2 regions of the Cellvibrio sp. QJXJ genome follow, and region 1 is predicted to be linked to the other one. Evidence: predicted binding sites of a transcription regulator. Region 1 holds the regulator's gene; the other holds the start of a gene.
What was found. Region 1 encodes FliA, which starts transcription of late flagellar genes. Its sites were predicted from a motif close to TAAAGTTATNNNNNNNNCGGCCGATANCC; they were not measured.
Positions count from the first base shown of each region.

Region 1 (15,942 bases):
CGCATTTGATGTAGTTACCTGCATGGAAATGTTAGAGCATGTACCTGATCCCGCGTCGGTTGTGCGCGCTTGCGCGCAGCTCGTGAAGGCAGGTGGTGATGTTTATTTCTCAACCATCAATCGCAATCCAAAATCCTATGCTTTTGCAATTGTCGGTGCTGAATATATTTTAAAACTGCTGCCCAAAGGCACTCATGAATACAGCAAATTTATTCGCCCTTCCGAGCTTGCCCAATGGTTGCGCGCAGCAGGACTTGAATTGCAATCCATGACCGGAATGACCTACAACCCCATCACCAAACATTACAAACTCAACCCGAACGACGTCAGCGTGAATTATTTAATGCATGCCAAAAAGGTGAGTGAATAATGAATCAAAAAATTCGCGCGGTGATGTTTGATTTGGATGGCACACTGCTGGATACAGCGCCGGATTTTATTGTTGTCGTCAACCAGTTACTCCTTGAAGAGGGCCGTCAAGAATTAGCGCCGGAAACTATTCGCGCCGGGGTATCCAACGGATCCAAAGCATTGATCAAATTGGCCTTTGATATAGAAGAAAGCGATCCGCAATTTGAACATTTGCGCCAGCGTTTACTGCAGCTTTATCTTGCGCATATTGCGGTGTACACCAAACCTTTCCCTGGCATCTCATCACTACTGGACAAGCTCGCGGATAAACATATCGCGTGGGGAATCGCCACTAACAAACCGGCTGCTTATACCCTGCCCTTAATGACGGCATTGGATATACAGCCCGCTCCTGTTAGTGTCATCTGCCCCGACCATGTCGCACGAAGTAAACCTGACCCTGAATCGCTATTTCTTGCCAGCAAGCAACTGGGTTGCAGCCCGCAAGAAATTATTTATATCGGCGATCACAAGCGCGATATTGATTGCGGTAAAGGCGCAGGGAGCATCACTATCGCGGCGGCTTATGGTTATTTGGATGAAGGGGATAGCCCTGCCAACTGGAACGCCGACTACTGCGTAAGCCACGCCGATGAAATTTGGCCTATTATTGAAAAGTACTTGTAAACAGCCGTCGATACGGACTTGTTTTGCTTACTAGCGAAGAAATTTTTTATGCAAATCCCATCTGATTACGCCATCAAACCCAATGCTCTGCAGGGAAAAATTATTTTGGTTACCGGCGCAGGTGCCGGTATAGGAAAATGCGCCGCAAAAACCTTTGCCGCTTGTGGTGCCACCGTTGTGCTGTGCGGCAGAACTATGAGTAAGCTAGAAGCAGTTTATGACGAAATTGAAGCAGCCGGTCACCCGCAGCCAGCCATTTACCCGATTAACCTTGAAAGCGCCGTAGAGAAAGATTACGACGATATGTGCAACGCGTTGGAAGACACCTTTGGACGTTTGGATGGTTTATTACACAACGCGGCCGACTTAGGTGAACGCACACCCATCAGCAACTATTCCGTTAGTGCTTGGCAGCGCTGCATGCAAGTAAATGTGAATGCACCATTTGCAATGACGCAGGCGCTATTACCCTTATTGGAACGGGCAGAAAACGCGAGCATCTTATTTACTAGCTCCAGTGTGGCATTTAAAGGTCGTGCATTTTGGGGCGCTTACGCAGCCTCAAAAGCCGCAGCAGAAAACCTGATGCAAACACTGCACGATGAACTGGAAGTTGCTACACGCATTCGTACCAATAGTATTAACCCTGGCGCAACCCGCACTGATATGCGCGCATCCGCTTATCCCGCCGAAAATCCGGAAACAGTAAAAACCCCCGAAGCACTTATGCCTGCCTATGTTTATTTGCTAAGCGACGACTCAGTTGGCGTTAGTGGCAACTCGTTTCAATATCAACTCTGATAGGGTAAAGCATAACGGGAGGAGCTTCGGCAACAAAAAAAGGCGATCATCTGATCGCCTTTTTTCATTTTTCACACTAACTGTGTTTTACCGACTCGATTTTTGCATCATTTCCAGCAGCGAAGCTTCAGCGCGCGATAAACCACAACGTCGCGCCACCTCATCACAATCCATTCCCATTTTGAACATTTGTGCGGCCTGTGAATAAGGTTGGAATTCATCATCGTTGTAATAATCAATTTTTTCAGGCTTTTTAGCTTCAGACTGCAACCGCTTTTCCATCGCCAGAAGCCGCTGCCCCATACCCACAGAACCACTGCTGGATGCAGCCACCTCACGCATTAATTTTTGAATCAGTTTTTCATTGGCATCCGCTTGGCGGCGCACCTGCTTCAAGCTGATTAATGCAACCAGCAATGCAATAACGCTGACAAGCGCAGACGCCGATAAACCTATTTCCAAAACCGTCATGACTATTTCTCTGCGCTCGATTCCATCACTTGCAACACCTTAGTTGATCAATCACTCAAACATCTTCGAGTTCCGACCATTCCTCACTGGTTAGTAGCTTATTCAAATCAATCAAAATCAATAGCTCGTTGTTTTTGTGGCACACACCCTGAATGAATTTTGCGCTCTCTTCATTGCCAACATTAGGTGCCATTTCAATTTCCGATTGGCGCAAATAAACCACTTCGGCAACGCTATCAACCAAAATACCAATTACATGGCGGTCGGTCTCGATAATTACTATACGGGTATTATCGGTAATCTCGCCGCTGGACAAATTAAAGCGATGACGGGTGTCGATAACTGTTACCACATTACCGCGCAGGTTGATAATTCCCAGTACGTAAGAAGGTGCACCGGGAACCGGGGCGATCTCCGAATAGCGCAGCACTTCCTGTACCTGCATTACATTAATGCCGTAGGTTTCACCGTCCAGACGAAAAGTTACCCACTGCAATACGGGATCATCAGTGCTTTTATTTTTTGCTGCATCAGTTGCCATCTTAAATTTTCCTCTGAGCTGCCAGTGTCAGGCAGTAAATCGTGTAAACGTCGCTATAACTATAGTCGATGACTTTTCCTGTGCCACTTTTGTTTGTCGCAACCACAAAAGCACGTTCTAGCCGATTCCAATCAATAATCTGTAGGTATCAGGCGCGAGCCGGAACAAAATTCTTATCGGCATCAACCAACATTTGACCAATACGCGGGATATCCAGAAGTGCGCACATATGATCCTTGACTGTGCCGGCCAGCCAAGGCCGCTTGCCTCTGTCACCACGCCACTTTACATCGTCCGGTTGCAAGGTGATGGGCTGATTTACTGAATCCACCGCCAACCCCCAAGGCACACCGTTAATTGACATCACATATTTAGCCGTCTGTAAAAAGGACTCATCGTAGCGCTCTGGCATCACAAACTTCGCGGTATTCACCGTGCGAATCTTACCTGCGGGTGTGGGTTGCAACCCCATAAACCAATCTGCCTGACCGAACAAAGGAGTGAGTTCATCCGTTAGCGGTTGAATCTGCCCCAGGGAAATTAAGGGCACTGCCAGGGTTAATCCGGCCACTTTGAACAGCAGCACATCAAAACGCGATTGCGCCCATTGCGGACGACCATTTTCCAACCAATCCAGACCTTCCATTTTGAATTGACTGGACTGGGCTTCCGCGTCAACCACCTCAACATTGGTCGACTGAACTTCGACAGGTAATACCACAAGCGGGGTCGCAACGATTTCTGCTGGAGTTCCAATATCCCACTCTTGAATTTCATTAGTATCGGCGACAAACCGGGTTTTAGGCTGGGCAACCTGCTCTGCGGCCACATCAACCGCTACAACCTCAACTACCGGGGATTCAATCAATAATTGCGCACTGGCCGACTGCAACAACTTCTCCAGCTGTCGTTTTTGCTCCGGCGTTTGCAACAATTCGGGGCTGGCAAGCTCAGCGGGCTTGCTATCGGTTTTGGTTAATGAACGGGGTTTGGTATGCAGGTTAGCCGATACTTTTTTAGGCTTTTCAGGGTGGTGCTTTTTAGTCGGTAAGCTGACGACACGCGCCAAGCCGGAATTGGCGGCAACAGACATGGGACGGGATTCAAGCGCAGCAAATGCGTCATCAATAGCATCACCAATGCCAAGCAGGTCATCAAAGTAATGACCCAAACTCACATCAGGTGACTCTATATCGCCCTCAGGCGTTTTGCGATTGCTCACGACACCACACCAGCCTTATTGATAACTGCCATAGGTGCTGACTGAGCCTGCGCTTCATCGGCACGTATTTTTTTATCGAGCCAATGCCAGAGCGCAGTGTAAGCTTCCACGCCACGGCTTGTTGGGTCAAACAAATGCGGTGGGACACCGGCTTTGCTGGCATCCCGAAAACGGGTATCAACCGGCACATGCCCAGGCCAAGCCTGAGCGGGATAAGTATTGCGAATAGTGCGCAAACTGGTCACCGAGGCTTGAGTACGGCGATCAAACATTACTGGCACTATGGTGTAATCCAATGCTTTTTTGCGCGAGCGTGACATCATGCTCAGTGTATTCACCATACGCTCCAAGCCTTTGAGCGCAAGAAATTCGGTTTGCACCGGAATGACCAAATATTGGCAAGCAGCAAGCGCATTCACCATCAACACGCCCAGCAAGGGCGGTGTGTCTATCAGTACGTAATCGTAATCATCGGCGATTAATGCAAGTGCCCGGCTCAGTACCAGCCCCATGCCATCCTGACCAATCGCCTGCCGCTCCAGTGTCGCCAGCGCGGTGGTCGAGGGGATCAAATTCACGTTGGGGTAATCCGTTGGCAGAATCAAACGGTTAACCGATTCACGGGTTAAGCTTTTGCGCTCCTGAAACAGGGTATAGCTACTTAGCACCTGGGTGTCAGGATCCTGACGGAAATAACTAGAGAGTGAGCCGTGGGGATCTATATCCAGCAATAGCACCCGCTTCCCAGTGGCCGCAATAAGCCCACCAAGGGATACCGTTGTGGTGGTTTTGCCCACACCACCTTTCTGGTTCGCTATTGCTATAACTCGCACAATTCAACCCTCGCCAGCGTCAAACGCCAGTCACATCGTCTATTACAGCGACAAAAGCAAAGTTTGTGCCCATCGCAATAAGTTTCTCGACTGCAGTCACAAATTCAGAAAGAACATTGTCGCCTTTATCAACACTTATGCCAATCATCGACCAGCAATCACTCCATGGGACGATCAATTTTCAAGCAGTGGATGTTAAGTATTGCCCAGTAGACGACAACTTCAAGTAGAAGTAATGACTCCGCCATCTCTATAGCGGCAGCTTTTTTCAACGCAATAGGGGGAATAACGACGAAAGCAGGTTGTTTATGGGGTTTAATTTAGAGAAGAGGCGCTAGACGAGGTAGCTGCTGGTTCGACTTGTACTTTAGGACGATCCATTTTGCGCTTGGCAATCATGATAGCAACGCGGCGATTTTGCGCCCTACCCTGTTCAGAGCTATTGGGAGCAATGGGCTGATACTCGCCATAACCAACTGCTGACAAACGCTCTGGTGCAACACCATTTGCAGCCAAATGCTTAACAATGGCGCTGGCCCGCGCGGTAGACAACTCCCAGTTGGTGGGATACTTGGCGCTATTAATAGGAATATTATCGGTGAAGCCTTCAACCTGCACCGGGTTAGAATAACCCGCCAGGATCGCTGCAATTTCATCAAATATTTTGCGCGCCTGTTCACTGGTATCCGCACTGCCGGACGAAAATAAAATGCTGTCTTTTAATTCGATTTGCAACCACAACTCATTGCTGGACACCTGAATAAGCTGCTCAGTAATCAAGGGGGCAAATTTTTCAGATACCAAATCAGAAATTTGCGTTAATTCATCACTGGTTTTTATTTTAGTATCAGGCTGTTCAGCAACTTCATTCGCGGCGCCTTGAGAGTTATCCACAATTGTCGGCACTTGCTCGTCAACCTGCTCCGCATCGCGCACGGAGTTATCCATATTGATGGGAGATATTAAATCATTTGCCGGCGCAGACTGATCTGCTGGCTCAGTATTGGATTGGGCATCCGTTGGTTTATGGAAGGCCTCAATGAAAGTGTCGGACAAGACGCGATACTTGCTGTCATTTACTTGGGAGATGGAATACATAACCACAAAAAATGCAAACAGCAGCGTAATGAAATCAGCGTAAGAAATCAGCCAGCGCTCGTGATTTACGTGAATATCTTCTCTTCTGCGGCGAACCATAAGAGCGCTTCTCAGTTAAGCGGATGCAAATAGCCGTTTAATTTCATTTCAATTGAGCGGGGATTCTCACCATCGGCAATCGCAATAATGCCCTCAATAATCAATTCACGATATTGGGAATTTTCATTCACACACATACGCAATTTATTAGAGATAGGAATAAATACCAGATTTGCCAAGGCGACGCCGTAAATGGTCGCCACAAATGCAATCGCAATACCAGGCCCCAAGGTCGCAGGATCGGCCAGATTATTCATCACATGAATCAAGCCCATTACCGCGCCGATGATGCCGATTGTCGGTGCATAGCCGCCCATAGATTCGTAAAATTTAATTGCATCAAAATCGCGCTGTTCGTTTACGATTAAATCCGTTTCCAAAATACGGCGAATAACTTCTGGCTCATTGCCATCAACCAATAGCTGCAAGCCTTTTTTCGCAAATTTATCTTTTTCACGCTCGGAAATTTCTTCCAGCCCAAGCAGGCCGTCTTTGCGCGCCGCTGCGGCCCAGCGCACAATATTGGCAATACCTTGTTTAAAGGGAACATAGGGCGGTTTAAAAACCCACACCACAATTCTTAGGGCACGGCGCAAATTTATTTTTGACGTTTGCAACATGGCTGCACCCAAGGTACCGCCAAGCACAATAAATGCGGCAGGCCCATTCAACAAAGTGCCAATGCCACCGCCTTCCAAAAAGTTACCGCCGATAATTGCCGCAAACGCGATAATGACGCCGATAATACTCAGGAGATCCATTACATAACCTCTCTCACCAAACGCGGCCCAATATCCTTCAGGCTTAGCACTTTATCGGTTAACCCGGCGCGTGCAACCGCCATTGGCATACCATAAATTACACAACTCGCTTCATCTTGTGACCAAAGTGACGAGCCTGCATCCTTTAATAAACGCGCACCATTACAACCATCCGACCCCATACCGGTTAATACCACGCCCAGTACTTTATCGGCATAGTTATTGGCAGCAGAACCAAAAGTGATATCCAAAGAAGGTTTGTAATTGACGCGCTCATCATCCGGCAATATCCGCACCGAACCGCCGTTGCGCTTATCGAGCATTAATTGTTTTCCGCCCGGTGCAAGTAACGCCAAACCGGGTTGCAATTGATCGCCATCCACCGCCTCACGCACGCGGATATGGCACTGTTTGTTGAGCCGCTCGGCAAATGCTTTAGTGAAGTTTTCCGGCATATGCTGCACCAGCACAATAGGCAAAGGAAAATTGGCGGGCAACGCCATTAACACTTCGGCCAGAGCAACTGGCCCGCCGGTGGACGCGCCAATGACCAAAAGTTTGGGTTTATTTTTGAGACGGTAATTATCAGATCCAGATGGCCTTGCCGGCTCATCTTGGACTGGCGACACAGGGCGAGCGGCAGGCGCCGGTGCGGCAATAGGTCTGAAAGATGACGAGCTGCTCGCTGACGCGGGCACAGGCGCGGGTGACGCTGTAGTAGCAACTGGCGGTGGGACTGAGCGATTGCCGGAGCCAGCGAGGGTAATCAATCGCTCATGTAATTTTTTCTTGAGCACCTCGGAGTTTCGCGAGACCTCGGCAAAATCTTTGGGAATAAAATCGAGTGCGCCGGCTGCCAAGGCATCCAGCGTAATTTTGGCACCTTCATAGGTGAGCGATGAAAACATCAAGATGGGGACGCGACGGTTGGACATGATGTGCTTGATAGCAGTCACACCATCCATCACCGGCATTTCAAAATCCATAGTGATAATGTCAGGCTTTAACTCAGCTGCTTTATCAATAGCCTCGCGTCCATTGCTTGCGATACCAACAACTTTTAATTCCGGGTGCTCATTAATAATATCTTTCAAACGATGCTGAAAGAAATTTGAATCATCAACCACTAATACCCGGAAAGGCATCTATCACACTCCGCAAGGGAAAAATATTTAACAGACATTTTGCTGGCATGTGTAGCGTTCACCGCAGCAGGGTCACGCTGAAGATTAACTGTGTCCCCAGCTGGTGGAACCCTTGGCGTAGCGACGCAAAAGGCTGGGAATATCCAAAATTAACGCGATAGTGCCGTCGCCGGTAATAGTGGCCCCAGCCATGCCTGGGGTACCTTGCAACATTTTGCCCAAAGGTTTAATCACCACCTCTTCCTGACCAATCAATTGATCCACCACGAAACCAACACGGCGCGAACCAACGGTAACTATCACCACGTGAGCGTTGTCAGGACGATGACCAAACGCATTTTTAACCAGCCAATCTTTCATATAAAACAATGGAATTGCCTGATCACGAATAGCGACGCAATCCTGCCCATCCACTATATGGCTCTTGGTGAGATCCATGTGGAAAATCTCATTCACACTCACCAGCGGAAAAGCGAAAGTTTGTTGGCCGAGCATAAACATGAGGGTTGGCATAATCGCCAGCGTCAGCGGTACTTTAATAATAAAGCGCGTGCCTTTACCCAACTCGGATTTAATTTCGACGGTGCCGTTAAGCTGGGTGATTTTGGTTTTCACCACATCCATTCCCACACCGCGACCGGACACATCTGAAATTTCTTTTTTGGTAGAAAACCCTGGTGCAAATATTAAATTGTAGGCTTCAGTGTCAGACAAACGATTGGCGGTATCTTCATCAAACATCCCTTTTTCCACCGCGATACGACGCAATTTAACCGGGTCCATGCCGGCACCATCATCGCTAATCGACAATAGAATATGATCGCCTTCCTGCTCTGCAGAAAGCACAACTTGTCCAATGCGGGACTTGCCATTCGCTTCGCGCACATCAGGGAATTCAATGCCGTGGTCAACCGAGTTGCGTACCAAGTGAACCAGCGGATCGGCTAATGCCTCTACCAGATTTTTGTCCAGATCGGTTTCTTCACCGACTAATTCCAAATTAATTTCTTTGCGCAAACTACGCGCCAAATCGCGCACCACACGGGGAAAGCGGCCAAATACTTTTTTGATTGGCTGCATGCGGGTTTTCATGACCGAGGTCTGCAAATCGGCGGTAACTACATCCAAATTTGCTACTGCTTTTACCAGGGCTTCATTGGTAGAGCCGTTACCCAACCGCACCAAGCGATTGCGGACCAACACCAGCTCACCCACCATATTCATAATGTCATCAAGGCGCTGGGTATCCACACGAACGGTAGTTTCAACTTGCGGCGCTTCTTTATCTGCTGCCGGCATAGCGGGAGCAGTCGCTGCGGCTGGTTTTGGCGGCTCTACCTTCTTGACTGCAGGTGCTGGCGAAACAGGTTTAGCAGCCTCTGGTTTAACCTCAGGAGCAGGCGCTGGCTTTGTTGCGACAGGTGCGGGAGTTGCCGCAATGGATGCTCCTGTGCCAGGGCCTTTACCCTTGCCGTGCAGCTGATCCAGTAGTGCATCAAACTCATCATCGCTGATCAAGTCACCCGAACTTTTTGCAGGCTCGGGCGCAACAGCAGCAGCTGGCGCTGGTGCATCGACAACAACGCCCGGCCCTTTACCTTTGCCATGCAATTGATCGAGCAGCGCTTCAAATTCGTCTTCTGAGATTTCGTCACCACCACCGACCGCTGTGGATGCTACAGGAGCCGGGGCTGGTGTCGGGGCAGCAGCCTGAACACCTGGCCCCTTGCCTCTGCCATGCAATTGATCGAGCAGCGCTTCAAATTCATCTTCAGAAATATCATCGCCACCACCGGATACAGTGGCGACAGGTTCAGCCAAAGGCGCAGAGGCCGCAGTCGCGGCAGGAACCCCGGCGATGGCATCCAACAATTGTTCAAATTCAGCGTCCGTAATGTCCCCAGAGGCAACTGCCGTAGTCTCCGGATTAGCAACCGCTGTTTCCGCAGTTGCTGCTCCTGCTGCACTTTCGTTGAGGTCTTCGCAAGAAACCAATCGCTCAAGCGAGGCAATTAACGCAGGGTCCACCGGTGGTAGTTCTTCGCGCTGGGATACCAATTCAAATTGCTGATTAACCATGTCGAGTGCTTCAAGCACTACGTCCATTAATTCAGAGGTAACCGCACGTTTGCCGTTGCGCAAAATATCAAACAGGTTTTCGGTGAGATGGCAGCATTCCACCATAGGAGTGAGCGCCAGAAAACCGGCCCCCCCTTTTACGGTATGGAACCCGCGAAAGATTGCATTGAGCAGATCTTTGTCTTCAGGGCGCTGCTCCAGGTCAACCAATTGCTGGCTGAGGCGTTCGAGAATTTCACCCGCCTCTACCAGAAAATCCTGGAGGATATCCTCGTCATCACCAAAACTCATTCAACGTTCCTCGAGTGACCTACAGCTTAGAAACCAAGACTTGATAACAAATCATCAACGTCATCTTGCCCGGATACTACATCTGCGCGCTCTTTGTTAATTTGTGGCCCTTCGGCTTCAGTTTTACGCTTGTGCATAATTTCCATATCGTGTGCGACAACTTCGCGATCATCTGCAAGCCCGGCAATTTCTTCGACCTGCCCAGCAATGCGCACCAAGCTGACAAGGTCTTTTTCAACATCATTGATCAAACCGATAACACGTTTTAATACTTGACCGGTTAGATCCTGAAAGCCTTGCTCCAACACAATATCTTGCAAATTCTTACTGAGTTGTTCAGTACCGGTGACCATTTGCCCGAGGAAAATATCCATGCGCTCGTACAACTGGCGAAATTCATCGGCATTCATTTCACGGCGTTTTAACCGCGCCCATTCACTGCGTAAACTATTTGCCTCTTGCCCCAAATTCATGGCGATAGGCGCAGCCTCATCGACAACGTCCATGGTTTTTTCGGCCGCTTTTTGCGTTAGTTCAATCACATAATTGAGCCGATTGGACGCATCATGAATATCAGACTTGGCAATCTTGGGCGGCTCTTTGGTTAGGTCGGCATCCACATTGAAATTGACAATTGCATTGTGCAAACCGCGTGTCAGGCGCCCTACCGATTGAAAAATATGGCGATCACGCGATTGGGTAATGGTTTGTATCAAGAGCGATGCTTCTTCAATCTCATTGCCCTGCAGTTTTTCCGCAAGCAATTTGGCGCACTCTCTCAATTCGACAACAAACTCACTGTTGAACGATGTTTGGGTTTCAGATGCCATGGCAGAGCCTTATTTATTATTTAATCGACGGTGATTAACCGACCCGATCAAAGATCTTTTCAATTTTTTCCTTCAGCGCCTGCGCTGTAAATGGCTTAACGACATAGCCGTTTACGCCAGCTTGAGCCGCCTCAATAATCTGATCGCGCTTAGCTTCTGCGGTCACCATTAATACTGGCAAGGTGCGCAACTTTTCGTCTGCACGTACCGCTTTGAGCAAATCGATACCGGTCATGCCCGGCATATTCCAGTCAGTGACCAGAAACTGGAAATCGCCATTTTTGAGCATCGGCAATGCCGTTACGCCATCGTCTGCTTCGTGGGTATTGGAAAACCCCAAATCCCGCAGCAAGTTTTTGATGATCCGCCGCATTGTTGAAAAGTCATCAACAATCAGGATTTTCATGTTCTTATCCAACGCAACCTCCAATTACCCAGAAGGGAATTTTATTAATTCATAGTCTAGTAGGAGTTAAAGCTTCGGCCAGTGGCGGCGCGTAAATCTTCAACTTTTACTGCAAATCATAGCGCAAATTGTTGTATTTACAGACTAATTTGCGATTCTGCTGGCAACGGCGAGCAAACCACACTGCCCTTGGCTGTTTTTCACCCAGTTTACGCGGGCTGCCAACCACCAAGGCGGTGGCGCAAACGCGCGGCTGCCTGGCTGTGAATCTGACTAACCCGGGATTCACTAACACCAAGCACCAAGCCAATTTCTTTGAGATTTAATTCCTGATCGTAATAGAGGGCGAGCACCATGCGCTCACGTTCGGGAAGCAAGGCAATCGCCTCGGCCAAAGCTTTTTTTAACCCATCCCGCTGAACCCCTTCAAACGGGCTAACAAAAGCACTGCTGTGTTCGGACGCGTCGATATTGCTGTCTTCTTCACCGAAGGTCTCTTCATAACTGAATAACCGGCTACCGTTGGAGTCTTGCAGCATTTCAAAATATTCTTCCAGCGATACCTCTAGTTCAGCAGCGACCTCGGCGTCGGTCGCATCGCGCCCGGTACGCGCCTCGACGGCGGCAACGGCACGCGCAACACGGCGCGCATTGCGGTGCACTGAGCGGGGCACCCAATCGCCACGACGCATTTCATCAACAATTGCTCCGCGAATGCGAATACCGGCATAGGTTTCAAAACTGGCACCGCGGGATGCATCGTATTTTTGTGATGCTTCGATCAAGCCAATCATGCCCGCTTGAATCAGATCATCTACCTGCACAGACGCAGGCATACGCATCATCATGTGGTAAGCAATGCGCTTTACCAGCGGAGCAAAGTCTTCAACATTGATTTGCGCATCGAGCAAGGTCTTTTTATCGTACATGGCTAAACCATTGACTGCGGCCATCGAACACCTTTTGTTTAGCAAAAACTGCCGTGATTATTGGCAACCCTGCCTCACTTTCTCGTGAGTAGCGATTCATAACGCTAGTCACACACCAATGTCTATGCAACTGCGTATGCGAATATTGCTAACGCGCATTCGCGGCCTGCAACAAGCGCTCGACAAAAAACTCCAGGCGCCCGGTGGGAGAATATGGCAGCGGCCATTTATCGACTGCTTGGGCCAACGCACGTATTGCCACTGCCGCCTTGGAGGCAGGGGCAAACTCCAACAAGGCTTTTTGTTTTTGCACGGCTTTACGCACATTTTCGTCAAAGGGAATTTGGCCTACAAACTGGAGTGTGACATCCAGAAAGCGCTCACAAACGGTATTGAGTTTGTTGAACATATTCATGCCTTCCTGTTGGGTGCGCGTCATATTGGCGACCACACGGAAGCGCTGCATTCCATATTCTTTGTTTAATAATTTGATAAGGGCGTAGGAATCGGTGATGGAAGAAGGTTCATCGCACACGACAATAATGACTTCGTTGGCGGCGCGCACAAAACTAACCACGGTATCCGAGATACCCGCGGCCGTGTCTATCACCAAAATATCCACTTGATCGGAAAGTTCATTGAAGGCATTGATAAGCCCCACATGCTCGGCGCTGCTCAACTCCGCCATACGCTGTACACCCGAGGATGCCGGAACAATTTTTACACCGGCGGGGCCAGTGACCAACACATCGCTGAGCGAATGAGTGCCGGCGAGAACATCCGCAAGGGTATGGGTGGCGCGAATGCCGAGCAATACATCCACATTGGCGAGGCCTAAATCAGCATCGAGCAGTACAACTCGACGGCGCAATTCAGCCAGGGCAATACTCAGGTTGACGGAAATATTGCTCTTACCTACTCCGCCTTTACCGCCGGACACAGCGATAACTTGTACTGGTCGCACTTGGCTCATCTACACGTAACTCCAAACATATTCTTCTTAAGTGTGCCGGGGTTGGCGCCAGAAAACTGGCGGTACGGTTTGTTGGCACTCTAATGGTGAACTGAGTATAGATAGGGATTAGAAAAAGATCCGATTAATTTCAGTTTCACTGTAAAAATCATAGGGTTATAGCTTTTCTTTGGCTAAGAAACCGCCGTTTCTGAACTGGTTTTCAGCAATGCCACCGCTCTGGCAACCAACTGATGCGCCCGCGCCACCTCCAAATTTTTAGGAATGTCCTGGCCATCGGTGGTGTAGGCAACGGGCAAACGGCTTTGCATCACCACACCCAGAGCCTCACCGATACTGGCGGTTTCGTCCAACTTGGTGAGAACACAGCCCTGCAAGCGCGCCGCGCCATAGGCGTGAACCGAGGCTTTGAGCATTTGCGCCTGACTATTGGACGACATCACCAAATAGGTTTTTACCTGTGGTTGGTCGGCCAAAGCATTGAGCTGGGCTTTTAAATGTGGGTCGCCGTGGCGGAAACCAGCGGTATCGATCAACACCAAGGAACAGTGACGCAGGCTGCGCAATACCGTATCCAGCGGATTAGCTTCATCCACAACACGCACTGGTACGCGCAGAATACGTGCCAGTGAGCGCAGCTGGTCGTGCGCGGCAATACGGTAAGTGTCGGTAGTAATAATCGCCACTTTGTCTGAACCATGCTGCATGACATAACGTGCAGCCAGTTTGCCAATGGTGGTGGTTTTACCCGAACCGGTGGGGCCTACAAACGCAAAGATTCCGCCTTGATCAACAATGTCGCGGCCATTGATGGGTAGCTGATGTGCGAGGTTTGCCAAGGCATCGGGCCAGGCTTCGCTCAGGGTTTTGGTTTTCGTACAGGCATTAATCACCTTGGCAACTACGTCTTTGGGCAAGCTCAAACGCTCCAGGCGACGGGCAATGCTGGCCAAAATCGGGGAATCGCTCGCAATGGTTTGTTTACCACTAAGGCGATCCAATTGCTGTTCCAGCAACAAACGCATATCGGCAATTTCTGCCTGCAGGTTATTAAGCTGGGTATTTTGGTCGAAGGTATCAATATTTGGGGTAATTGATACAGGTGCTGCTTTCTCTTTGGTCAGCAAAGCATCGATTTTTGCATCCTGGGCATTGCGAGTATTACTGAGCAGTGCTTCGCGAAATGACGCTGCCTCGGGAGTTAAATTACGCTCTTTGACTGCGGGCACAGGATCAACCAGCGGATAGCGCTCGGCGGCGCTCATGCCTTTTTTAGGGGGGCTTGCTGGCGCAGTTGCATGACGGGGAATGCCGGCATTCACTACCGTATTCTTACCCACCATAAACTCTTTGGCGGATTCTTCTGCTTTGCGCGCGGCAATCATACGCAGACGGGCACGCTCTATGTCGTCCGCTAATTGGGCGCCGGTTTTGCCGACGTTCGGGTGATCAGGAATCTGGGTGATCACCGGGGCAACTTTGCGAGTCGGTTGACGCTCCAGTATCCGGGGAGATATATCGCCATCACTCAATAGCGGCTCGCTCGACGCAAAGGTCGACTCGGCAAAGGGGCGCGTTTGCAGTTGTTTTAGCTCGTAGTCAGAGCCCATGGTGGTGAGCAACTCAACCCCCTCCGGGATACGGTTGCTGGAGAGAATGATGGCATCTGGCCCCAATTCCTGGCGAACCAATTCCAACGCACGACGCATATCAGCCGCTACGAAACGTTTGACTTGCATACTCAACTCCCGCCCGGGGTGGGCCACCTGGTTAACGATTAAATTGACTTAACACATCAGTTGTTTTTGTCGGCGCCAACACTGGCCTCGATACTGATCTGTTTGTTGTCAGGCACTTCGGTATAAGCCAGTACCCGCATATCCGGAACGCTGTGACGAACAAAGCGGGACAGCATGGGGCGCAAGGGTGCGGCAACCAAAAGAACCAGCGGTTTGCCTGCCATTTCCTGCTTCTGGGCTGCATTAATCAATGACTGTTGCAACCTGTCTGCCAAGCCCGGCTCAATAAACGCACTGTCATCAGCGCCAGCTTTTTGTGCCTGCTGAACGGTATTTAGCAATAACTGTTCCAAACTAGGCTCAAGCGTGATTACAGGCAGGTTGCGCTCGTTGCCAATGATGTTTTGGACGATTTGACGGCACAGCGCCACCCTTGCCATGGCCGTCAAAGCGGCGGGATCTTGACTCTTTATCCCACTGCCCGCCAAGGCTTCGGCGATGGAACGAATATCGCGAATCGGCACCCGCTCGCGCAGCAGGTTTTGCAACACCTTGAGCAGCGCGTTGATGCTCAGCGTGTTGGGCACCAACTCCTCCACCAATTTGGGCGATGATTTCGCCAGCATATCCAACAGCTTTTGCACGTCCTCGTGGCCGAGCAACTCAAAGGTATGCTGCTGCAGAAT
Region 1 is NZ_CP101662.1:1,064,669-1,080,610, forward strand. It holds gene ubiG (bifunctional 2-polyprenyl-6-hydroxyphenol methylase/3-demethylubiquinol 3-O-methyltransferase UbiG) at 1-370, shown strand, start outside; gene NNX04_RS04550 (HAD family hydrolase) at 370-1,038, shown strand; gene NNX04_RS04555 (YciK family oxidoreductase) at 1,087-1,839, shown strand; gene NNX04_RS04560 (DUF2802 domain-containing protein) at 1,927-2,310, opposite strand; gene NNX04_RS04565 (chemotaxis protein CheW) at 2,366-2,851, opposite strand; gene NNX04_RS04570 (chemotaxis protein CheW) at 3,000-4,073, opposite strand; gene NNX04_RS04575 (ParA family protein) at 4,070-4,906, opposite strand; gene motD (flagellar motor protein MotD) at 5,222-6,103, opposite strand; gene NNX04_RS04585 (flagellar motor protein) at 6,115-6,864, opposite strand; gene NNX04_RS04590 (protein-glutamate methylesterase/protein-glutamine glutaminase) at 6,864-8,009, opposite strand; gene NNX04_RS04595 (chemotaxis protein CheA) at 8,094-10,379, opposite strand; gene NNX04_RS04600 (protein phosphatase CheZ) at 10,406-11,209, opposite strand; gene cheY (chemotaxis response regulator CheY) at 11,244-11,627, opposite strand; gene NNX04_RS04610 (RNA polymerase sigma factor FliA) at 11,825-12,568, opposite strand; gene NNX04_RS04615 (MinD/ParA family protein) at 12,693-13,517, opposite strand; gene flhF (flagellar biosynthesis protein FlhF) at 13,691-15,256, opposite strand; gene flhA (flagellar biosynthesis protein FlhA) at 15,313-15,942, opposite strand, start outside.

Region 2 (15,942 bases), 100 kb from region 1:
CTGGATGACATAGTGCGGTCAGTCAACAATGTGGGTGCATCTCCCAGCGATTTAATGGCGATTCTGGAAGCCTTAAAACAATCCGGCGCACTCAAAGCGGAATTAGTGGTGATCTAAATGTTACCCATCGATACCGGCATTAAAGTCCCGCAGGTGCAAGATAATTATCTTGACCCCAACTCGTTGAATTCCATCAAAGCTATGGGACGCGACCGGGACCCTCAGGCAATTAAAGAAGTTGCCAAAAAGTTTGAGGGTTTGCTGGTACAACAAATGCTGAAATCCATGCGCGAAGCGAATGATGTTTTTAGTGAAGGTAATTTTTTAGACAGCCAAACCACACGTTTTCATCGCGACATGCTCGACCAACAAATGGTGATCAATTTAACCAGCGGTTCTGGTATTGGTGTGGCGGATCATTTTTATCGCCAAATGATGCAAAACTACGGCAGTGCCATGCGCCCCGAAGCGGATGTGCAAAACAACACGCTAACAAGCTTGGACGCGCTGATTCCGCGTGCAGCGAATAGCGCTGAAACTGATGCTGTGAATTCATCCGATACTGATCTGTCTGCGGGTGCACCAGCAACGTCACTGGACGATTGGATTCAAGATTTTATGCGCATGAGTGACAACGTGCAGATGCAAGCACTGGGCGCTGCAGAAGAGCAGCAACCTGTCTTCCCTGCGATTAACTACGCACTTATTCCACAGCTATTGAATAAACCACAAGCGGCCACCCTGCGCGGCGGCCAAAAAGCCAGTATTAGTGCCACCCAGGAAAATTTTGTGCTGATGCTTAAACCTCACGCCGAAAAAGCGGCAGCAGAATTACAAATTAATCCGGATGTGTTGATTGCACAGGTTGCGCTGGAAACCGGGTGGGGCAAACACGTTATTCATGATCGCGCGGGCGAAAACAGTTTTAATTTATTCAATATTAAAGCGGGCAGTCAGTGGCAGGGCGATAAAGTCAATGTAAATACCCTGGAGTATCGCAATGGTATTGCTGCGCAAGAAAAATCAGATTTCCGTAAATACAATGATTACGCGGAGAGCTTTTCAGATTATGTGCGCCTAATGAAAAATAATCCGCGCTACGAAAAAGTATTGGCAACGGGCACAAATTCATCGGCTTATGCCGAGGCGTTACAGTCCGCCGGTTATGCGACCGACCCTTATTACGCGAAAAAAATTAAAAGTTTATTGAATAGTGATGCTATTAAATCACTGGATATTTCTGCTGCTGCAAAAGACCTACAAGCCGGTGTTTTGCAAACGAGCGCCCAGTCAGTTCTCTCTCTGGCGGCTACTACCGCCCGCCACTTAGCGGAGTAATGCTATGTCCGGTATTCTTTCCAATGCCATTTCCGGGCTGCAGGCCAGTCAAAATGCTTTGCGTACCGCAGGCCATAATATTTCCAATGCCAATACCCAAGGGTACTCGCGGCAGGAAGTAAATTATGTGACGCGCCCTGAGCAAATTGCAGGTGGCGCAGGTTACATCGGCTCTGGCGTTACCACTGCATCCATCGAGCGCGTGGTAAACGAATTTGTCACAACACAATTGCGTTCCGATACTTCTACTTATAATCAGTTAAATAAATACAGTTTAAATATTAGCAAGGTCGATAAACTGTTTGCCGAGGCAAGCACTGGTCTGTCTGGTTCATTACAGAGTTTTTTTGCTGCATTACAGAACGGCGCTAATGACCCGGCATCTACGCCGGCGCGGCAGTTAATTATTACCGAGGCACAAAGCCTGAGTAGCCGTTTTAATAATCTTTATCAGCGAATGGCGGATATTGAAAAGAGTGTGAATGGTGAAGTTCGCACCGTTACCTCGCAGATCAATTCATTGGCAACGTCTATTGCTGAATTAAACCAATCCATTGGTGAAGCGGTGGCGTCTGGTGGTGGCAATCAACCCAATGATTTATTGGACAAGCGCGATGAAACTTTGCGCCAACTTGCAGAATTGGTGTCTATTCAGGTGGTAAAAGAATCCACCGGTGATTTAAATGTGTTTATCGGTAATGGCCAGCCATTGGTTCTGGGGGCTAGCTCAAGCTCATTCAGTGTGACCAATGACGGTCAGATACAATTGCGGGCTAACAGCGCGGTCATTGATATTACCGAGCAGGTTTCGGGTGGCCAAATTGGTGGCCTATTAAGTTTTCGCGATGAAGTATTGTCCCCGTCCATGAATGAACTGGGGCGAATTGCGATTTCAATGTCAGAAGAATTTAATAATTTGCAACAACAAGGTCTTGATCTGGATAACGATTACGGCCAAAAAATGTTTGTCGATATTAATGACCCCGTGAATGCGGTTAACCGGGTAAAACACAGCAGCGGCAATCAGCAGCCCTATGATCGGCAATTAAATGTAACTATTACCGATACTAATCAGTTAACCGCCAGTGATTATCGTTTTGATATTGTGCCTGGTACGACCAATTATGTTGTTACTCGTCTTGCGGATGATCAGGTGGTCAAACAAGGTGGTTTATCTGGCGCTTATCCATTTAGCATTGAGTTTGATGGCGTAAGCCTCAATTTAACCAGTGGCTCATTTCAAGGTGGCGATTCTTTTTTAGTGCAGCCAACCCGTAACGGTTCGCAGGATATAAAAGCATTATTGCAGCGCCCAGAGGATTTAGCCTTTGCGTCGCCTATTCGCACCGGTAGCGCCAGTAGCAACACCGGTAGCGGCATTGTTAGCAGCGGTCAGGTATTAAGTGTTGTCGATACAAACGGCAATATTTTGCCTGCCTTTGCCAACCCCGGCCAATTATCGCCGCCAATTATTATTCGCTTCACGTCGGACACCACTTACGATGTATTGGATAACTCTGACCCTGCAAATCCAAAACATTTGAATCCGGCCATGCAGGATCAAGTGTTTGTACCCGGCACAACCAACAATATATTTTCGAGTGATCCGGGCGAAACCAGAATTGTAGGTGCTGGTGATCGCCTTGGTTTACCGGCAGATCGCAGCCCGCAAACTGTTGCAATAGGTGCTCCCGCACAAGGCAATGGTTATCTAGCGGAGCGGTTGAATTTTACGTTTACTGATCCACAAACCGGTTCCGTGACAGCGCGCAGTATAATTACCCAGTCGGGTGCATCAGCTATGCAGACGGCGGCGCAATTAAGCGCTTTACCCGGCGTCACTGCAAATGCTTACACCACGGCGACAATTACCGGTATTAATGTTGCACCCGGTGATTTTGCAGTACCTATGCAGTTGCGTATTAATGGTGAAGCGATAATTCAAGATGATGGCGCATTACCAACGCCCGCATTTTTAAGTACCGTGCCTGATCCGAATCTCAGTGAGGCGGATTTCAATGATTACCTTGCCGAGCAAATTAACGCGAATCCCAATTTAAATGCGCTGGGAATTCGCGCGCAAAGTTCTACCAATCCGCTAACTGGCGCACCTGAGCTGAGGTTGTTTGCGGCCTCCGGTGTGGATCTGGATATTCGTTTTTCAGCGGCAAGCGCAACCAGTAGCATTCAGGTTAATGACAGTTCGGGCAATCCTAATCAGACATTAACCAGTGCCGGTGTAGGGCAGGAGAGTGCAATTACTGTGGGTGGCAGAATTGATGTCACGCTTGCGTCTGGCATTGAAATGTCACCTTCTATTTCAAGTAGCCCTTTGTTTGGTGACAGTAGCTCTGCCACATTTGTACAGTCATCATTCCTGGGTTATCAAGTGACGCTTACCGGGCAACCTAAAGCTGGCGATGTTTTTACTGTGGGTTTTAACACTGATGGTAAAAATGATAACCGCAACGCGTTGGCGATGGTGGCCATGGAAACAAAATCCACTATGCAAAACGGTAGCCTTAGTTTCGCGGAAGGTTATGGCAAATTAGTGGAGGAGGTCGGCACCAAAAGCAGTCTTGCTAAAATTAACACCGAAGCCAGCATTAGTTTGTTAGAACAAAGCCAAACGATGCGCGATAGTATTTCCGGTGTAAACCTGGATGAAGAAGCTGCGGATTTAATTCGGTTTCAACAACTTTATGGTGCGAATGCGCAGGTAATTTCGGTCGCTCGCGAGTTGTTTGATACCTTGTTGAATGCCCTTTAAAAAAAGGGCCCTGTGAATGCAGGTATTCACAAAAGCAAAAAGTTGGATTGATTTGTGCATTGCCAATGATAAGCGGCAAAAATTGTAAGCACAGGGTATTGGTATGCGTATATCTACTTCGCAAATTTACAACATAGCAACACTCGGCATGGGACAGGCGCAATCGGCTGTCACTAAAACCCAGGAGCAAATGGCTACGGGTAAACGAGTGTTGTCTCCTGCGGATGATCCGGTAGCGGCAACTACTATTCTAAAATTAAATCAGGAATTGGCGCGTACCGAACAATACAAAAAAAATATTGACGTGGCCGATAATAGTTTGAGTTTGGAAGATTCAACCTTGCAAACAGTTGTAGAACTAATGCAACAAATGAATGTGTTGGCGGTTAAAGCCGGTAACACGGCGGTATTAACCGCTGCCGATTACAAATCCATTGCTGCCGAAGTGGACACGCGAATTAGTGAGTTAATGAACTTGCAAAATACGCGCAATGCTTCTGGTCAGTACATTTTTGCGGGCTATCAAGGCGATACTCAACCCTTCATTAATAAAGGCGGCGGCAATTTTGAATACTTGGGCGATGAAGGCCAGTTATTTCTGCAGGCCTCTGCTTCTGTCAGTGTGGCAGTGAGTGACTCGGGCAAAAAAGTATTTGTAGATATTCCCAGTGATCACAACACGGTAAACACTTCTGCCAGTAGCAGCAATCGCGCACTGCCTGCATCAGTAGTCAGTGTGGGTCAAATTGTCGATCAGGAATTGTTTGACAGTTTTTATCCCGAAGACATGGTTATTGCATTTAATGCCAACTCTGCGGTTGTTCCTAATGGTCCTAATTACACCGTTACTGAACGCAGCACTGGCAAAGTGCTGGTGGCGAATGCGCCTTACGTTTCTGGCGAAGAAATTAATGTGATGGGTGTGAGCCTCAGTATTTCCGGTTCACCAGTTGCTCCTACACCCGCCAGCTTGCCATTTAACTTTGATGCGGCTGCAGCGCCAATCGATTTTTCTGCCAACCCTACAACCGTAAAGATTTCTGTCGGTGGCAGGTCAGAAACTCTGGAATTTAACAGCTTGCCCATCGTAAATAACGCGGCAGATTTTGCCGCTATGTTAAATGCAGCGCCCAATGCCGCTAAATTGGCGAACCTTGGTTTAACGGCCAGTGCGACAGGGTTCGTGTCGGCTAATGGTATGAACATTAGTGTGCAAGGTGGTAATCCTGCACTGCAAAGTGCGACAGGCCTGGCAACCATGGCGGGCGTGGTTTCAACCAACGGTAAAGCGGGCGATTCTTTTTTTGTTGAATCTACCGATAAGCAAGGTTTGCTTACAACGCTGTCACGTTTCAGTGAGGCTATGAAAAGTGTAAAAGACACACCCGAAAGCAAAGCATTGCTGAGTGATTTGGTTGCCAAAACCTTGAGTAACCTGACTAACTCTATTACCAATGTTGTTTCAGTACAGGGTGAAGTGGGTGCTCGTCAGAACACTCTGGAAAGTTCGCGTGATTTGAATTTGGATGTAAATTTGTTTGTTCAGCAAGAATTAAAAAGTGTACAGGATCTGGATTACGCAGAAGCCTCTATTCGTTTATCGATGGAAACTCTGGTGCTTAATGCTTCGCAGCAGAGTTTTACCAAAATAAGCCAGCTGAGTTTGTTTAATTACCTGTAGAGCAAGTGTTATGGGTTAAACATTTGTCGGAAGTCGCTGCGCTCTTCCGACACACCAATCATCCGCCTTCCAACACACATCTCAAGCATCCCTCTTTAATGTTTTCCAACCACCCATTTAAATTTTGCTAATCTTTGTAGATGGCGTTAGGCTTCGCTTATTAAACCAACTTATTGTATTCCCTAGGTAAAGAGCTGTTTTATGGATATTGAGACCTTGTTAGATCCTCTTTCTCGCGCACTCAGCCAGTCCCAAGCACTGCTGTCATTGGCAGAGGCGGGCGATTGGGATTCCTTTGAGACATTGGTGCAGCAGCGCCAGCAGGGTTTGTTATCAATTAATGATGCTGAATACCTGCAGTCGCTGGCGCAGGCGGATTTGGAACCTCAAGCCGCACGTATGATTGAAGAAATCCAGACTATTAATAAGCGTTTATCCGAGCTGGCTGAAATTAGTCGTGAGCAAGTGGCGTCAGAATTGCGTCAAACTAATCGCGCCATGAAGGCAATCGATGCTTATGGTCGTTAATTTGACGTTTTTCTGCTTTTATATAACCTTCCGCAATAAATTCTGTTAATTACCGCTGTAAATATTTTGTTTAAGCCATAAAAAAAGATTAAAGCAACTCCAGGATGTGTCGATAACCTTGTTAGAAGTGCTGATTAGTAAGTTTGTCTCAGGCTTCATCAACAGACTTGTTATCGCAGTGATACTGCACACAGACATTAATCCAGGAGATTAATCATGGCTTTAGTAATTAACAGCAATATCGCCTCCATCAATGCGCAACGTCAATTGATGAACTCAGGCAACGCACTTGATCGCGCTACCGAACGTTTGTCCTCTGGTAACCGTATCAACTCCGCAAAAGACGACGCCGCTGGTTTGGCGATCGGTAACCGTATGACCTCTCAGGTTCGCGGTCTGGACCAAGCCATCCGTAACGCTAACGATGGTGTGTCGCTGATCCAAACCGCTGAAGGTGCTCTGCAAGAATCTACCAACATCCTGCAACGTATGCGTGAACTGTCTGTTCAGTCTGCGAACGGTATCTACAACGATGCTGACCGCCAAACCCTGAACGCTGAAGCACAACAGTTGAAGGCAGAATTGGATCGTATCGCTGATACGACTTCGTTCAATGGCCGTGCGTTGTTGGATGGCACCTTGGGTAAAACTGATCTTCAAATCGGTTCTCAAGCAAATCAGACTTTGAGCGTAAACATCGGCAAATTCGATACTGGTTCATTGGGCGGTAGCAGTGGAGATTTGGTGGGTTCAAGCACTACCTTAACTGCACTGCAAGCGTTGACAGCTGGTGATCTTGAAATTAATGACAAGCAAGCAACTCTATTAACTACAACTAATGCTGGCACGATTAATAAAGCACTTGAGACGTTAAATAGTGATTTTAACGCTGTTGGTGTAAATGTAAGTGCTGTGTCTGAGTTGAAAGTGGGGGCAGCTGGCTCTGGTCAATTAGTAGCTTCAACCGATGTTCTCACCATCACTGTGACTGATGGCGATGGTCAGGCCCAAGCAATCAAGGTGACTGGCACAAACAATATGGAAGAGGTTGTTTCCAAGATCAATGATGCTGCAGGTGGTATCGTTCAGGCTTCTTTGAGCGACGAGGGTAAGCTAGTGCTGACTGCGCAAAACTCACAGTCAATAGCTCTAACAGGAATTGGTAATGCAATTGCTAACGTTGGTGCAACAGGCACTGTATCTGCCGACTTCTCTTTGGTTTTGGATAAGACTCCAGGTAATAGCACCGGTATCAAAGTAGAGACTGGTACTCCTGCGGATCTTTTGACAGCTGGCTTTAACGCAACCCAAGCTGACGGTTCCATCCAAGGCGGGGCTGTTGCCACAGCAACAGCTACAACCGCTTTGAATGAAGGCGATCTCATTATCAATGGCGTTGAGATCGGGCCAGTTGCTGCTGGTGGAACTGCCGATGCTGCAGGTGCAACGACAAAAGCTACAAATTTAATCGATGCAATCAACGAAAAGTCAGCAGAAACAGGCGTAGTAGCTTATGGGACCTCTGCCGGTATCAACTTGAAATCTGTTGATGGTTCTGAAGTGTCAATTAAATTTGGTGAGAATGCCGCAACCAATATGAGCACTCAAATTGGCTTGCTAGAGCGTAATGCGACTGAAGGTGTAGGATCTGTTGCAAGCGTTGATATTTCAACCGCTGCGGGTGCTCAAAAAGCCATTAGCATCATCGACAAAGCCATCGACCAAGTAAGTGCTACCCGTGCAGACCTCGGTGCGATTAACAACCGCTTGGACTTCACCGTATCAAACCTGGCGAACATCTCTGAGAAAACATCTGCTGCACGTTCACGTATTAACGACGCGGACTTTGCGCAAGAAACTGCAAACCTCAGCCGTTCACAAGTATTGCAACAAGCGGCGACTGCGATGTTGGCTCAGTCTAATGCACGTCCACAACAAGTACTGTCACTGTTGAGATAAGGTGGTAGCTTCCTTCAAAGTTAGCCCTCTGGCTAACTTTGAAGGTGTGTTCTAGTGAGGACTTTATGATGAATGAAATCACTAAAATCGCAGCGGGACCGGCACCGGTGAAACCAGTGCCGGCTTCGTCGTTGGTGGGCTTTGTGCAAGGTCAAAAAACCGGCAATGATTTGCCGCCTGTTGCCGAGGCGGCAAAACCTGTAGCTACTGAAACCGTCAATTCCCAAGCGGTACAAGAGCAAGTACAGGCTGCGGTTGCGCAGATGAATGAGTATATTCAGTCCACCCAGCGTGACCTGAATTTTACTTATGACCCAGGTTCAGGCGAAACAGTTGTGAAGGTGTTGGACAGGAGTACGCAAGAAGTTATTCGTCAAATTCCCGATGAAATATTTCTGCGTTTGGCACAGCAACTCACACCCGATGAGCCAGTTAGCCTGATTAGCGCGCAGGCTTAAAAATGCTTTTAAATCATTGATTTATGGCTTTTTAAGCGGTTTTGAAAATAGTGTGTTTTAAAAAAAGAGCAGCATTCGCTGCTCTTTTTTTTTGAGGTTTTTTTTGAATATTTTTTCCGCAATTATTATTTTTTAGTCGTTTTTTTATTAAGCACACTACCTAAAAAATGTTGTTTGCCTCGCTTGAATAATTGTTCCTGCCGAGGCTGTTTTTTATGGCCTAAATCGCTTGATTTTTTTCTTGGCACAGTCTGTGCAAAAGCCCACTTAGGCGACCCGTATAGAAATCCTGTTGGTATCCATTTCTTACCAGTCTTGCCACGAAGTTCTCACAAACTGAGCAATTTATTTGCCGCTGTTTCTGGGCTTCATCAGTCGGCTTGTCACAGCACACGCAACTGTGAACAGGAACAATCATTAGGAGATTTATTATGCCTTTAATTATTAACACCAATGTCGCTTCCTTAAATTCACAGCGTCAATTGATGAACTCTGGAAACGCACTCGATAAAGCAACAGAGCGTTTGTCTTCTGGTCAACGTATTAACTCAGCTAAAGATGATGCTGCTGGTTTGGCGATTTCAAACCGCATGACATCTCAAATTCGCGGCTTGGATCAAGCGATCCGTAACGCGAACGACGGCGTCTCTCTGGTTCAAACCGCAGAGGGTGCTTTGCAAGAAGTGACCAATATGCTGCAACGTATTCGTGAACTCTCCATTCAGTCAGCGAACGGAATCTACAACGATGCCGACCGCCAAACGCTGGATGCTGAGGTTCAGCAGCTCAAGAAAGAAATGGATCGTATTGCAGAAACAACTTCATTCAACGGCCAAAAGTTGTTGGATGGCACCCTCGGCGAAACCGTGCTGCAAGTCGGTTCTCAAGCCAATGAAACTATGGATGTGAGTATTGGTTCTTTTAATACTTATTCTATGGGTGGCTCATCAGGGGATATAGTGGGCGCACCTACAACATTGGCCGCACTGGATGCTCTCTTGGCTGGCGATTTAGCCATTAATGGTACGGCGATAAAAGAAATACTTCCTGCTCCCACAATACTTAACGATGCATTAGCAAGTATTAACTCTGACCTTGAAGGTAAAGGGGCAGAGGCGACATCTTTGGTTCAGGTTACTGCAAGCACTGCGGGATCAGGTGTGTTGCGCTCGCCTGACGAAGATCTTCAGTTGACTCTTCTTGACGGTAACGGCATGCAACAGATCTATACCATAACCGGTACTGGTAGCATGAAGGAGCTTGTGGACAAGATTAATTCTGAAACTGCGATTGAGGCGACTTTAAACTCTAGTGGTAAATTGGTTTTAACTGCAGAAGGTGCAACATCAATCACTATTGATGAGACTGCTACTACTGGTAATCCGACAGGCTTAATAGATGCCACCACATCTTTTTCATTGGTCTTTAATGATACTAGCGCTGATCGACTTGGTGTGAAAATAGAGTTGGGGGCTACTGGTGCAGCTGCCGCTCCTAGAGTAATTGCGTTAGGAGTTGATATTAATGATCCTAATGGGAACTTGTTAGGGCGTGCAGTTGATATCACAACTAATACACCTGACACGCTACAAGACGGTGATTTAATTATTAACGGTATCGGGATCGGCAAAATCACCCCTCAAACTGACGCAGATTTGACTGCTGCAGAGGCGATCCGTGTAATAAATCTTTCATCTGATAAAACCGGTGTAGTTGCTTTCGCAAACGGTACTAATGGAATCGCTTTGCGTTCAGCTAATGGCGAAGAAATATCGATTAGATATAGTGATACGGCAGTCGCTCAAGATGTATTGGATATCACCGGCTTTCAAGAACGTAACGACACCGAAGGTGTCGGCAGCGTTGCCAGCATCAAAATTGACACTTACGAAGGCGCCCAACGTGCAATCAGTATTGTCGATAAAGCGTTGGAACAGGTGAACGCCACCCGTGCAGATCTGGGTGCGGTGAATAACCGTCTGGATTTCACCATGTCTAACCTGGCTAACGTATCAGAGAAAACCTCTGCCTCCCGTTCGCGAATCATCGATGCAGACTTCGCTGCAGAGACAGCCGCCCTGAGCCGTGCTCAGGTATTGCAGCAGGCGGCCACGGCGATGTTGGCTCAGTCCAACGCGCGACCAGAACAGGTGTTATCACTGCTCAGATAATAATTTTTCTGGTGGTTTTTCTGCCCGTATAACAAAAACCGCAGCTTGCTGCGGTTTTTGTATTTCTACAGGGCGTAAATAGCCTGAATAAACCGATCAAAGGCAAATAATCAGCTAGCATTAACGCAGGTATCCTTTCGGTTTTTAAACATGGCTTTATCTTCTCCTCATAAGCTTGCCTCTCTGATTTTGCGTATCGTTTTACTGACGCTGGTGTATTTGGCCAGCGGTTGGCTTTCATTGTTGCTGGCTATCCCCCCGGGTTTTGTGAGTGGCATATTTTTGCCCTTGGGGATCTCTTTGGCGGCTTTGCTTATTTGGGGGAATCCGCTGGTTATTGGTGTGCTACTTGGTTCGACCTTGCTGAATATTGGTGTCGCTCTGGCAGATGGACAAACCCTAACCAGTGGGGTTGTTGGGGTTGGTTTTTTTATCGCGTGTGGCAGCAGTATCGCTTGTTTGGTCGGGGCCTGGCTTATTCGTCGTTTTGTTGGTTTTCCTAATTATTTAACAGACGAACGGGATATTTTTTTAGTGTTTATCCTTGGCGGGCCAGTAGCGGCCGCCATTAGCGCGAGTATCGGTACGCTGGTTCTGTTTGCTTATGACATTATTTCGATAAATCAAATTATTTTTAGTTGGGGAACTTGGTGGATTGGTGATGCTATAGGGGTGCTTATTGCGGTGCCCTTGATGTGTGTATTTTTTGCTGAGCCCCGCTATTTTTGGCGAAATCGGCGCGCCACTGTGGGTATCCCGTTGGTTGTTAGTAGCTTGGTTGTGGTGATAATTTTTATCACTGCCAGTAACAACGAACAAAAAAAAATGGAGGTGCAATTTCGGCAGGAGGCGAGTTTGATTGCTGCTGCCGTAGAAACCACACTGGGTTCGGTGGAGCAGATCCTCGCGACCTTGGGGGGGTTATTTATTGCGTCACAAGATGTTACTCGCGAAGAGTTTATCGCTTATGTGGATCAGGTTATTTTAAAAAAGCACGGTGTATCGGGCTTTTCCTGGAATCGTTTGCTTGCACACGATGAACGCAGTGAGTTTGAATCCAATATGCGCGGGCAGGGCTTTGATAATTTTGTCATTCGTGAAGCAACTTCTGATGGCAGTTTTACTACCGCACCGGAGCGTGATAGCTACGTTGTTATCACTTACATAGAACCATGGGAGCAGGGGCGGGTTATTCACGGTGTGAATGTTGCGGCAGACCCTGAGCGCTTTGACGCAATTGAGCGCGCCGCGAAGACCGGCGAGTTGGCTATGACCAAGCCTTTGCAGCTGTTGCAGGACAAAACCTATTCGCCGGCGATAATTGCGTTCTATCCGGTGTTCAGTTTGGCTTATTTGAAACCCGAAGTAGCTGCAAATAAACCGATGCTTATGGGGTATGCGACGGCCATTGTGCGCGCTAACGATTTAATTGCCGCTACTTTATTGCCCTTTGCGTCGGCGAATTACAACCTGATTATTACTGACATCACCCAAGCGACAGACCCTTTACGGTTTTACACCAAGGGGCAGGTGGCCACACCTGCCTATGCTGATAATTTAATCCTTGAGGATGAAGTCACATTAGGTGGGCGGCGCCTGCAGATTCGTATCGCACCTACACAGTTTTTTTTGACGAGCAAGCAGGGTTTGGAGTCGTGGTTTGTATTGGTGGGTGGTTTGCTGTTCTGCAGTTTATTGGGTGGTTTTTTGTTGCTGATATCAGGGCGTACCCAACATATTCATAATCTCGTTGAGCAGCGCACGCAAGAACTCGCCGCTATTTTGGAAAGTGCCGCTGAGGCAATTTTAGTAGTGGACAGCAGTGGTGTAATTGAAAAGGCCAATCCGGCTGCTGCGATACTGTTTAACTATTCGTTAGAAAACCTTGAGCAATTACAGATTGCAGATTTAATCCCCTCTCTGTCTGATTTGTCGGGTGCTGCGCTTTTTTCTTCAGTTGTGGAAGGCGAAAAAGAGCGCGTTGCGCGGCGCAGTGACGGAGTGAGTCTGAATGTTGAACTCAGTATTAGCCCGGTGGATATTAAAGAGCGATTATTTTTTACTTTTATCATTCACGATGTCACCGAGCGTAAAAAGGTTGAACAACTTAAAGCAGAATTTATCTCCACCGTCAGCCATGAATTGCGCACTCCATTAACGTCTATCAAAGGTGCATTGAGCGTGGCGCTGAATGGTGGTGTTGGTGTTTTGGATGAAAAGCTGGCACAGCTCTTGTCTATTGCGGCAACCAATGCGGATCGCCTGTCGCGTTTGGTTAATGACATTCTGGATATCGATAAACTGGAATTTGGTAGTGCCAATTTAACCATTGATGTGCATGAGGTGTATCCACTCTTAAAGCAGGCTGTGGAGCAACATCTTGCTTATGCGGAGCGTTACGCTGTGCATTTACAGCTCGACCTGCCCGATGAATCCTTAATAGGGCTCAAAGCAAAATTAGATGGTGATCGTTTTTTGCAGGTCATGTCCAACCTGATTTCCAATGCGATCAAATTTTCTTATCAGCATAATCCTGTGCAGATCCGCATGACCAAAGAAGCGCATCGCATTCACATTGAGGTAATTGATAAGGGGCAGGGAATACCTGCGTCTTTCCATCAGCGTGTATTTACCCGTTTTGCCCAGGTGGATTCATCGGATACCCGTAAGCGGGATGGCTCAGGCCTGGGGTTGAGTATTACCAAGGCGTTGGTTGATCGTATGGGTGGTACAATTGACTATGTGTCCGAGGTAGGAAAAGGCACTACTTTTTATATCACTTTGCCCATTTATAACGATTGATTTAATGGGCCTATTGTTCGTGCTGGCCTGTTTTATGCTTTGTTATTAAAAATCAGGTTTTTTGAGAAATAGCGGCAAAACCGGCTAAAGTTTACCCATTCGTTGCCGCTAGCCTATGCGAAGCGGTAATTTTTTGGTGTGGAGGTATCTATGGTGACCAGTACATCCAGTACGACAAACAACAACGGATCAATAGGTTCTAGCATTGTCAGTGCGTTAGGGTCTGGCTCTGGTATCGATAGTAATAAGCTCGCTGACCAGCTTACCGAAGCGAACAAGATGGTTCAGGCGCAGCGCTTGACCAGTCAAAAGACACTTCTGCAAACACAAATTTCAGATTATGGCCTGTTGCGCAGCTCGCTTGCGAAGCTGGAAACCGCTGCCGCCGCGCTTGGTAGCGCCGATACATTTAATGCCAAAGCCCTGTCCGTTCCAGATACCAGTTTGATTGGCATTACCAAGCTGGATTCAAAGGCTGTGGCGGGTAGCTATCAGTTAAAAGTCGAGCAAGTTGCTCAGGCTCAATCCCTCAGCTCTGCCAGTTTTGCGGCTATGACGAGTCCGGTTGGCAAAGGCACTTTGACCATTCGTTTGGGGGATTGGAATGCAGGAAACACCGCATTCACCGTGGATTCCACCAAAACCGGTGGAACCATCACCATTGATGATTCCAATAACTCGCTGACTGGTCTGCGTGATGCGATCAACGCTGCCGATATTGGTGTATCGGCAAGTATTGTTAGTGATGGCGGTTCTTACAGGCTGTTGATGACTGCCAGTACTGGTGCTAAAAACGAAATCGAAGTTGTTGCAACAGAAGATCCGGCTGCCGTTGGGCTTGCCGCATTTAACTTTAACGAGACCACTAAAAACCTGACTCAGCAACAAGAGGGGCTGGATGCACAAATTCGTGTAAATGGGTTATTGGTAAGCCGCGAATCCAACCAGGTGAAAGATGTCATCGATGGTTTGGAGTTTGATTTGTTCACCAGCTCAGCCACTGAAACCATTAGTTTGGTCATCTCTGAAGACAAATCGGTCGCCGAACAAACCATCCGTGATTTTGTTCAGGCATACAATACCTTCAAGGCTGAAGTTGATGTACTTGTCGGTTTTGATGCTGAATTGGATGATTTTGGCAGTTTAAAAAGTGATCCTCTCGCTAAAAATTTGATGCAAAGTATCCGCAATGTATTAACGAATGCGGTTCCTGGAATCGGTGAGGGGTTCAGTACACTGTCAAATTTAGGTATTCGTACCGAACTGGATGGCACTCTCAAAATATATGAAGACGACAGCACCGGGTTCCGCGCGGCCATAGACGATAACTTTGAGTTTGTGCGCGACTTATTTGTGCCTAAAGCTTCTTCGTCGGTTTCAAATATCGATGTCACTAAATTCTCGGCAAGAAGCCAGCCGGGTTCTTATGAGGTAGTGATTACCCAACAACCATCAAAGGGTACCTTAACTACAACTGATCCCGTTGATCTGGTTGGCATTGGTAGCGGCACTAAAGACTACAGTTTTACTTTTCAATTAAATGGTATTACGTCCAACGCCATTAGTTTGCCGGCGGGTAAGCAATATGGATCGGGCGCTGAATTGGCGGCTGATTTACAAAGTTTGATTAACCTTGACGCTAACGTTAAAGCGGCCAATGCAAGTGTGGCAGTAACTTTTGAAGGCGGTAAGTTAGTCTTTACGTCGGCCTCTTATGGCGCGTCCAGTACTGTGAACTTTAGTGCAGTTAGCGCTGATATGTTGGCTGACTTTGGTATGACTAATGGTGTTGTAGTTTCAAGTGGTACTGATGTGGCAGGTACCGTCGATGGCGTTGCCGCATTTGGTTCGGGCAATATCTTATTGCCTGCAATCGGCTCTAAAGCTGAAGGCCTGAGTATGATGGTAGAGCCTGGAGCAACTACAGGTACGCTGACATTCACTCGTGGTTTCGCGGGCAGTATGAGCAGCCTGGTTAATGAGTTTTTGAAAACCTCCGGTTTGATAAAAGAACGCGAAACTACTATTGATAAAGACATCAAGCGTGTAGAGCAAAATGAAGAAGCGCTGGAGCGGCGTAGTGAAGCCTATCGTGCGCGCTTAATGGCACAGTTCCAGGCAATGGAATCCATTGTTCGTGCGTTGAATACCACGGGTGGTTTCCTCGGTGGTATTGTCGACCGCCTGCCATTTACAGCAAAAAGCTAATTGTTGGATTAGCTTTTTGCTGAGGCT
Region 2 is NZ_CP101662.1:963,512-979,453, reverse strand. It holds gene NNX04_RS04170 (flagellar basal body P-ring protein FlgI) at 1-117, shown strand, start outside; gene flgJ (flagellar assembly peptidoglycan hydrolase FlgJ) at 118-1,338, shown strand; gene flgK (flagellar hook-associated protein FlgK) at 1,343-4,108, shown strand; gene flgL (flagellar hook-associated protein FlgL) at 4,212-5,789, shown strand; gene NNX04_RS04150 (flagellar protein FliT) at 5,991-6,317, shown strand; gene NNX04_RS04145 (flagellin N-terminal helical domain-containing protein) at 6,534-8,276, shown strand; gene NNX04_RS04140 (flagellar protein FlaG) at 8,342-8,734, shown strand; gene NNX04_RS04135 (flagellin N-terminal helical domain-containing protein) at 9,166-10,905, shown strand; gene NNX04_RS04130 (CHASE domain-containing protein) at 11,056-13,707, shown strand; gene fliD (flagellar filament capping protein FliD) at 13,858-15,915, shown strand.
Region 2: the regulator FliA is predicted to act here: its motif matches at 6,407-6,435, upstream of NNX04_RS04145 (flagellin N-terminal helical domain-containing protein).